3 regions of the Klebsiella sp. SYXHC3 genome follow, and region 1 is predicted to be linked to each of the others. Evidence: predicted binding sites of a transcription regulator. Region 1 holds the regulator's gene; each other region holds the start of a gene.
What was found. Region 1 encodes PurR, which represses purine synthesis genes. Its sites were predicted from a motif close to CANGCAAACGTTTGCNTG; they were not measured.
Positions count from the first base shown of each region.

Region 2: a site for PurR is predicted at 1,706-1,723, ahead of aroL (shikimate kinase AroL). Genes of this name have one in related genera too.
Region 3: a site for PurR is predicted at 2,196-2,213, ahead of AC2CGP_RS19510 (NCS2 family permease). Genes of this name have one in related genera too.

Region 1 is NZ_JBXUNG010000001.1:98,753-102,015, reverse strand. Features, by position in the region: gene AC2CGP_RS00470 (MFS transporter) at 1-643, opposite strand, end outside; gene cydH (cytochrome bd-I oxidase subunit CydH) at 803-892, opposite strand; gene purR (HTH-type transcriptional repressor PurR) at 1,188-2,213, shown strand; gene punR (DNA-binding transcriptional activator PunR) at 2,233-3,144, opposite strand; gene punC (purine nucleoside transporter PunC) at 3,257-3,263, shown strand, end outside.
Region 2 is NZ_JBXUNG010000003.1:107,698-110,960, forward strand. Features, by position in the region: gene proC (pyrroline-5-carboxylate reductase) at 1-173, opposite strand, end outside; gene AC2CGP_RS10045 (YaiI/YqxD family protein) at 289-747, shown strand; gene AC2CGP_RS10050 (DUF2076 domain-containing protein) at 744-1,451, opposite strand; gene aroL (shikimate kinase AroL) at 1,786-2,310, shown strand; gene AC2CGP_RS10060 (YaiA family protein) at 2,382-2,573, shown strand; gene AC2CGP_RS10065 (AroM family protein) at 2,825-3,263, shown strand, end outside.
Region 3 is NZ_JBXUNG010000009.1:60,127-63,389, reverse strand. Features, by position in the region: gene AC2CGP_RS19515 (Na+/H+ antiporter) at 1-583, opposite strand, end outside; gene AC2CGP_RS19510 (NCS2 family permease) at 731-2,080, opposite strand; gene AC2CGP_RS19505 (glutathione S-transferase family protein) at 2,453-3,121, opposite strand.

The sequences.
Region 1 (3,263 bases):
CGGCGCCCAGCACGGTAGTCAACAGCGCAGAGAGTACCTGAGGACGCATCAACACCGAAAGCTCGCGCTTCACGTTCGGACGTTCGCCGGCGCTACCCTTCGGCAGGGAGAACCACAGGCTGACCATCGCAATTAATCCCAGACCCGCCGTGGCGAGGAAAGACATTCGCCAACCGATGGTTTCGCCAAGCCAGGTGGCAGCCGGTACGCCGCCGATATTGGCAATGGTCAGCCCCATAAACATGGTCGCGACCGCACTGGCCTGTTTGTGTTTTGGCACCACGCTTGCGGCAACGACCGAGCCAAGGCCGAAGAACGCGCCATGATTGAGGCTGGTGATAATACGCGACAGCAGTAGCGTCGTGTAATCCGGCGCAATAGAAGAGAGCACGTTGCCGAGGGTGAAGATCCCCATCAGGAAGATCAATGCATTGCGGCGAGCGCGATGCGATAGCAGCAACGTCATTAACGGCGCGCCGACCATCACGCCAATGGCATAGGCGCTAATCAGCATCCCCGCGGCCGGAATAGAAACATCGACGCCTTTGGCGATAACCGGCAGTAATCCCATCGGGGAAAACTCGGTGGTACCGATACCAAAGGCACCGATCGCCAACGCGAGTAAGGGAAAGTTGATTTTCATTCAGAGACTCCATCAGGCCGATTCAGGACACGGCATTACATCAGAAGCCAAAAGCATGACATCAATCACAGAAAAACAGAAGTAAACGAAATGACAAAAGATTTTTGCAGATTTGCTAATAATGGCGGGATGGGAGGGGAAGCCCCCTCCCTGCTGGAATCAGTGCAGTACCGCGGTCAACGCGGCGGCGACGATCAGACCCAAAACAATAACCGTCGTTGTCAGCGAAAACTTTAAATTTGTGTCCATCAATTTTCTCCCCTGATTATCCCCACATAGAAAGTGAGCTTGCTCATTTTTGCACAAAAATATGCAAAAATCTTCCCGGATTTAGAGTGATGCACATTTTTGCTCTTCCCCTTTGCCGCGAGATAGGACAAAATCCCACGCTAATTTGAAAGCGTATCGGCCATTGACCCCTTCCTGTCGTTCTGTGTCGTTTTCCCAGGTGTTGCAATGTTGAGCATTGTATACAGGGTGTGTATAGGCAAACGTTTACGTATCGATAATCAGACGATCAGGTCAAGGTCTGGAGTGAGAAGTAATGGCAACTATTAAAGATGTAGCGAAACGCGCAAACGTTTCCACTACAACTGTATCACATGTGATTAACAAAACCCGTTTCGTGGCGGAAGAGACGCGCAATGCGGTGTGGGCGGCAATTAAAGAACTCCACTATTCGCCAAGCGCCGTGGCTCGCAGCCTGAAAGTCAATCACACTAAATCGATCGGTCTGCTGGCCACCAGCAGCGAAGCGGCCTATTTCGCTGAAATTATCGAATCCGTAGAAAAGAGCTGCTTCCAGAAAGGCTATACCCTGATTCTGGGCAACGCCTGGAACGATCCGGAAAAACAGCGCGCCTACTTGTCGATGATGGCGCAAAAGCGCGTTGACGGCCTGCTGGTGATGTGTTCCGAGTACCCTGAGTCGGTGCTCAGTATGCTCGAAGAGTATCGTCATATTCCGATGGTGGTGATGGACTGGGGCGAAGCCAAAGCGGACTTTACCGACTCGGTTATTGATAATGCCTTTGAAGGCGGCTATATCGCCGGCCGTTACCTGATTGAACGCGGCCATCGTGAAATTGGCGTTATTCCGGGCCCGCTTGAGCGCAACACCGGCGCCGGGCGCCTTGCCGGCTTCATGCAGGCGATGAAAGAAGCGCATATCAATGTGCCGGAAAACTGGATTGTTCAGGGCGACTTTGAACCGGAATCCGGCTACCGCGCCATGCAGCAGATCCTTAATCAGCAGCATCGCCCAACCGCCGTGTTCTGCGGCGGCGACATCATGGCGATGGGCGCTATCTGCGCCGCCGACGAAATGGGCCTGCGCGTGCCGCAGGATATTTCGCTGATCGGATATGATAATGTGCGCAACGCCCGCTACTTCAGCCCGGCGCTGACCACAATACATCAACCCAAGGACTCGCTCGGAGAAGCGGCATTCAATATGCTGCTCGATCGCATTGTTAATAAACGCGAAGAGTCGCAGTCCATCGAGGTGCATCCACGTCTTATCGAGCGCCGCTCGGTTGCCGACGGCCCGTTCGTCGATTATCGTCGTTAACACCCTCCTCCGGCGCCGGTTATTCCGGCGCCCGCAACCACTCCCGATTCAACGTTTCGCTGTCGCCAAGATAGTCAAGCAGCCAGCTTAAAGCGGGTGAAGCATCGCTTTGTTGCCAGGTCAGGCAGCAGGCGGCATCCGGGAATGGGTTTTCCAGCGTCAAGGCCGTCCACTCCCCGCTATCGATATGCGGGCGGGCGAAATGGCCTGGCACCATCCCGACGCACAATCCTGCCGATAGACAGGTGGCTGAAGATTCCCAATCCGGCACCACCACCCGCTTCTGGTTATCAAGCAGCCAGGTTGTGCGCTTCGGCAGCGAGCGCGAGGTATCTTCGCGCACCAGGGACGGCCAGTTGCGCAACACGTCATCACTGAGCGGCCCTTCCATCTGCGCCAGCGGATGACTGCTGGCGACGACACAGTGCCAGTTCAGCATCCCCATATCGCGAAAAGCGTAACGCCCTCCCACCGGTATCGAACGCGTCGCGCCGATAGCGAGTTCTACCCGCCCATCGGCTAACGCATCCCAGACGCCGTTGAAAACTTCCTGAAAAACGATCAGTTCGACATCGCTAAAATGGCGATAAAAATCAACGATCATCTGGCGCATCCGCGCCGGTTTAACGATATCGTCCACCGCAATGGACAGCTGGCCGCGCCAGCCGTTAGCAATTTGCTGGCACTGCTGGCGGGTGATCTGCATTTTTTTGATAACAGAACGCCCTTCCTGCAAAAACCAGTGCCCGGCGGGGGTCAATTCAACATCACGATGGCGACGTTCAAAAAGCGGAACCGCAAGCCACTCCTCCAGCTGTCGCACCGTATAGCTCACCGCCGAAGGTACGCGGTGCAACTCCTGCGCCGCGGCGCTGAAACTCCCGTTACGCGCTACAGCATCAACCACTTCTAAGGAATATTCAGACCACATATTCTGCCTGCAAAATTTTTGAATGCATGTGACAAATAATAGCGTTTCACAAGGCGGATTACACTCCCTACACTCTGCGGCATCGTACCTGCATCAGTAGAAAGAGAACGTTATGCAAC
Region 2 (3,263 bases), on a different contig from region 1:
TGCGCGCTTTCCGCCGCATTAATACCGTACTGGTCATGCAGGGCGGCAACTTTGTCCGGCGATGGGGTATAGACCCAGATTTGCGCCGGTTGCACTTGTCCGCTGGCGATCAGGCCGCCGAGAATGGCTTTACCCATGTTGCCGCAGCCGATAAAGCCAATTTTCTTATCCATTACCTTTCCCCTCTGCATTTTTCGTTACGATCTCACTAGCTTATCATCCTGGCGCTTTTCTGGGGGAGAAAAGCAGGCGACAATGTCGCAACCTTTGCCGACGACAGGAGCCGAAATGGCGATTTGGGTAGATGCGGACGCGTGTCCGAATGTCATTAAAGAAATTTTGTTCCGCGCCGCCGAACGCACGCAGACGCCGCTGACGCTGGTCGCCAACCAGTCGCTGCGGGTTCCGCCGTCGCGCTACGTCCGCGCGCTACGGGTGGCGCAGGGTTTTGATGTTGCCGATAACGAGATTGTCCGTCTCTGTGAACCGGGCGATTTGGTGATCACCGCTGACATCCCGCTGGCGGCGGAAGTGCTGGCGAAAGGAGGTGCGGCGCTGAATCCGCGCGGCGAGCGCTACAGTGAGGCGACCATTCGCGAGCGCCTGACGATGCGTGATTTTATGGAGACGATGCGGGCCAGCGGCGTACAGACCGGCGGCCCGGATAGTTTATCGCAGCGCGATCGGCAGTTATTCGCCGCCGAGCTGGAGAAGTGGCTGCTTGCGGTTAAACGCCAGCAGGATTAAACCCAGCTGTCATCATCGCTACCGAAATCATCGTCATTGCCGAAGCCGGCGTCGAAATCGGAGTCGAAGGTATTATTGTCCGCCAGGAAAGGGTCGTCCTGCTGGCGGAACGGATCCTCGGCGGCGTTATTATCCAGCGTCGGGCTGACATCTTGTTGCTGCTGCGGCTGCTGTTCATCGATGATGTTCACAATCTCCTGCGGATGTGAACCACTGAACATATTGGTCAGCATATTGCCCAGCACCACGCCGCCTGCCACCCCGGCCGCGGTTTGTAGTGCGCCCGCCATAAAGCCGCCGCCGCTGCGGCCTGCCGCCTGCGGGGCATAGTTTTGCTGTGGCGCATACTGCGGTTGCGCGTTATTCGTCTGCGGGCGGCCATATTGCTCGGCTCCTGGGATCGGATCGGCGCCGCGGGACTGGCCGCCACCGAACAGGCCCGACAGGAAACCGCCGCTGCTCGGTTTTGCCGCCTGCAGCTGGCTAACCTGCGCCTCCAGCGCCTGAATGCGGTCGTTAAGCTGTTTGATAGCCGCTTCCTGAATCAGGATAGTTTGCGCCATATAGTATGGGGCCGCCGGCTGTTGGGTTACGTGCTGGGCAATCCGCTCCTCGGCGCTGGCGTCGCGCGATGCGCTGTGCGTCTCGGCCTCTTTTAAACGGGAAAACAGGCCATCAATAAGGCGTTGTTCTTCAGATTGCATGATACATTCCTCTGTCACACGGGTCATTTACCGTCAGAGTGCGACGGTCTGCCGGTGTTGTAAATATGTTGCAGCGTAAAGCTGTGCAGAAATGTGTTACCGTTTACGGCAAACGATGGATAAAAAATAATCCTTCGCCTTTAAGTAAAGCTGGCATAACACTAAATGCAATGATAAGTTTACATGCGGAATCCATTCAAACTCTGTGGTAAATAGGGTTTCCTAAAAAATGTAACGATTATTTTACGGTTATCGTGGCAGACATTTGCAGGTATCATGGCGTACTTTTCGCCTTTATTTCTCCGCGACACGCGGAACCAGGGGGTCTTCGGTAATGACACAACCAATTTTTCTCATCGGGCCGCGAGGCTGCGGTAAAACGACGATCGGCCATGCCCTGGCGCGCGCGCTGCATTTCCAGTTTTCCGATACCGATCATCGTTTACAGGCCCATGAGAAACGCACGGTAGCGGAAATCGTGCAACAAGAGGGCTGGGAGCGCTTTCGTGAACTGGAGACGCTGTCGCTGAAAGCCGTTACGTTGCCGGATACGGTGATTGCGACCGGCGGAGGGATTATTCTTGCTGAACGCAATCGTCTGTATATGCGTGAAAACGGCATTGTGATTTATCTGCAGGCTTCTGTTAACGCCTTGATTGAGCGGCTGGAAGCTTATCCGCAGGCGGAACAACGCCCAACGCTGACCGGTAAGCCTGTCCGTGAGGAAGTCGGCGAAGTGCTGGCGCAACGGGAAGCCCTGTACCGCGAAACCGCCCATCATACCGTAGACGCCACTGCGACGCCGGATGCGGTGGTTGAACAGATTATGACCATGCTGTGCGATGTGACGGTAAGTTAGGATTTTACCTGGGTCAGGGAAGAAAGCGGGGCCTATACTTAATTGTTCTGACAGCCGAAAAAGGAAGAACAATGCCAAACAGACCTCCTTATCCGAGACAAGCCCGCGTTGTCGCCGTTGAAAAAGGCGCCGCGGGTCAGACGGTCACCTGGTATCAGCTGCGTGCGGATTACCCGACACCCGATTCGCTGATCAGCGAGCATCCCTCCGAGCAGGAAGCGTTAGACGCCAAACGGCGTTACGAAGATCCCGAGAAAACCTAATCCCCCGGCCCGGTTTTCGTCATGAAGATGGCAATACCGGGCTCAGCTCACATTTTTAATTCATCAATGGTACTAATGAATACCTAACACACGGATTTTTCAGGAGCGACTCTGAAGCTTCTGGAATCTTTACATTCCGCAGCGGCGCTGAGCTGCTACGCTTCTCGACGGTTGATTTTTACTCACCAGGGGGGCGGATGTCGTGTGTGAAAAGCCTGTGTTGAAGCAGTGGTAGTGAAAAGGTACATGATATGAGTGCAACGATGGCAATTTTGACCATTGGCGTGGCGCCGGTGGCGGAAGTTTTGCCGCTGTTAACCGAACATATCAGGGAAGAGCAGATCACCCATATTAGCCTGTTAGGTAAAATGACGCGTGAAGACGTTATGGAAGATTATGCCGTGGAATCCGGCGACCAGGGGCTGCTGACCTTACTTAATGATAACCAACTGGTGGAAGTCTCCCGCCAAAAGGTGGAGCGCGATCTGCGCTGCGTTATCGAGATGCTGGATCGGCAGGAATATGATGTCATTCTTCTTCTCAGTTCCGAACAGTTGAGCGGCCTGGCGACGCACAACGCTATCCTTCTTGAGCCTGAACGGATTATTCCGCCGCTGGTGGCCTCGATCGTCGATGGCCATCAGGTGGGCGTGATTGTACCCGTTGAAGAAGTCTTGCCTCTACAGCGGC
Region 3 (3,263 bases), on a different contig from region 1:
CCAGGATGCCGCCAATCGCCACCTTCAGGAACTCAACGGTTGCGCCGCCAATGGTGAACACCATCGTCCCCATCGCCACGGCAACGGCAAATTTTAACGACACCAGGCCAGAGGCGTCGTTCATCAGCGCTTCGCCCTGCAGGATGCCCATGATTTTCTTCGGTATCCGCCCTTCGCCAACAATACCGGACAGCGCCACGGCATCGGTCGGCGACAGCACCGCCGCCAGGGCGAACGCCGGAACCAGCGGGATCCCCGGCACAATCCAGTAAATCAGGAAGCCGATACCAACCACGGTAACCACCACCAGCGCCAGCGCCAGGCCGAAGATTTCCCGCCCGTGCTCGATAAATTCGCGGGTCGGCGTTTTCCAGCCATCGGCAAATAGCAGCGGCGGAATAAACAGAACGAGGAAGAGTTCAGGGTCGAACTCGACGTGCAAACCAAAGGTCGGCCAGGCTAACAGCGCGCCGATGGCGATTTGCATTAACGGTAGTGGAACCTGAAAGGGCAGTACGCGTGTAACCACCCCGGAGAGTGAGACCACAAGGGTCATAATGAGTATGGTGAAGAATATTTCCATGTGTTCCCTGTTTGCTGCGTTTTCTTTTTTTACATCTGAGGCGTCATGTCTCGAAATGATACGCTACTCAGATTAACGCAAAAGGAAACAGGATGTGGCTTAAAAATTAAACGGGCGGCCAAAGCCGCCCGTCGTTAGCAGGAAAAGTTAAATCGCCCAGCCGCCGGCATAGAAGATAACCAGCGCCGCCGCGATGATCACGGTGCCCGCATTGAGTTTACGCCACTCGCCGGATACCACGCGGCCAATCACCAACGATGCGAAACCGATCATGATGCCGGTCACGATGTTGCAGGTCAGCACGATGAACACCGCGGTAATCAGCCCCGCCATCGCATCAACGAAATCATTGAAGTCGATTTTCGCTACGTTGCTCAACATCAGCAAGCCAACGTACATTAGCGCTGGCGCGGTCGCGTAGGCCGGTACCAGATAGGAGAGCGGAGAAAGGAACAGGATCAGCAGGAACAGCACGCCAACGGTGACGGCCGTCAGGCCGGTTTTACCGCCCGCCGCCGTACCAGCTGCCGATTCGATATACACCGCCGCAGGAGCCGCGCCCACCACGCCGGAGAACACGCTGCTCAGGGAGTCGGTAGTCAGCGCTTTACCGCCGTTGATGATCTGCCCGTCTTTATCCAGCAGATTAGCCTGGCCGGCAACCGCGCGAATGGTGCCGGTGGCATCGAATACTGCAGTCATGACCAGCGCCAGCACGCTTGGTAACACCACCGGGTTCAGCGCGCCGATGATATCAAGGCTGCCAATAAGCGAATTGCCTTTGTCATCGCTCAGCGACGGCATGGCGAAAATCCCGGAGAAATGGACGTTCGGATCGAAAATCAGGCCGATAATGGAAATACCGATGATGGTCAGCAGAATGCCGCCCGGCACTTTCAGTTTTTCCAGACCGATAATGACCGCCAGGCCAATCAGCGACATCATCACCGGGAAGCTATCGAAATTGCCCAGCGCAACCGGCAGGCCGTCCAGCGGGTTTTTAATTACCAGACCGACGCCGTTGGCGGCGATCAGCAGCAGGAACAGGCCGATACCAATGCCGGTGCCGTGCGCCACACCCTGCGGCAGGTTGCGCAGGATCCAGCTACGAATACCGGTAGCGGAGATAATGGTGAACAATACCCCCATCAGGAAAACGGCGCCTAATGCTACTGGAATGCTGATGTGCTGCCCCAGCACCAGGCTAAAAGCGGTAAACGCGGTCAGCGAAATCGCGCAACCAATAGCCAGCGGCAGGTTGGCCCACAGACCCATGACTAATGAACCGACGCCCGCTACCAGGCAGGTCGATACGAACACCGCTGCCGGCGGAAAACCCGCTTTCCCCAGCATTCCCGGCACCACAATGACCGAGTACACCATCGCCAGGAAGGTCGTTAACCCGGCAACAATTTCCTGACGTACGGAACTGCCGCGAGCTGAAATTTTAAACCAGGCGTCTAAAGAACCGCCGGTACGCGCTGAAGGCGTAGACATAGAAAACTTCCCCTGAAAATTTTGATCGTTCGCTTGCATGCGTGATGGACCGTCCACTGCCAGTTAAACGCCATCTCCTTGTGCTGTTTCCCGGCGCCAGGAGGGAGGCTGAGAAAAAGCAAACGTTTAACTCCGCGCATACAATGCGGTATATGGAATGTCTTTGCTCCCCCTGTCGGCAGGGGAAAAAACGAGCAAAGTAAAAAGGCAAACGATTATCCTGTCTTTAGCTGGCCCTTTTCAACTGAAGTTTGTCGTATTTTGCCAAATTTCGCCGCCAAAGCTCAGGAAATAGTCAAACGATGCGCAAACGTTATCGTCAATGCGCAAAGCATTAACATTTTTATATGTTTTAATCCGCTTTCAGGCGCATTAACCGCCAGGTAGGGTAAACGGCCCGCCGCGCTCAATAGCGCTAATCCATGCCGGACGTGACTCAACCTGCTGCTGCCAGCGCCGGGTATGCGGCAAGTCTCCAACACCGCCGCGCGCCAGTAACGCCATCACCGGGAAGCTCATCTGGATATCCGCCATACTCAACGCACTGCCGGCAAACCACGGCTGACGGGCCAGATGCTGTTCTATATACGCCGCGTGGGTCGCCAGCTGTCTGTCCAGCCACGCTTTTTGCACCCCTTTGCCCAACGCCCCGCCCAACGTGCGCATGCCAAGCGGCACCGGCGGCTTGCCGAGGCTGGCGAAGATAAGCTTCATCAACAACAAAGGCATTAACGATCCCTCGGCATAATGGAGCCAGAAGCGATATTGCAGTTTCTCTTCCCGCCCCAGCGGTCTGAGCTGCTGAGCGCTATCGTAGGTCTCCTGCAGATATTCCAGAATCGCGCCGGACTCCGCCAGCACCACGCCCTGATCCTCAAGCACCGGCGATTTACCCAACGGGTGAATTTTTTTCAGTTCCGCTGGCGCCTGCATGTTTTTTTCACGCTGGTAGCAGACTACCTGATAGGACAATTGCAGTTCTTCCAACGCCCACAGCACGCGCTGCGAGCGGGATTGGTTGAGGTGATGGACCGTCAACATGGCGCTCTCCTGTTGTTCGTTCAAATTAACTATAGAAACAGGCGGCCAATGACGGAAAAATTTCGGCAACGTCAACAGGCAAAATCAGCAGGCTGTGCCACAATTACATTGTCGACGCAATCCGGAACCTCCTTCAACACAT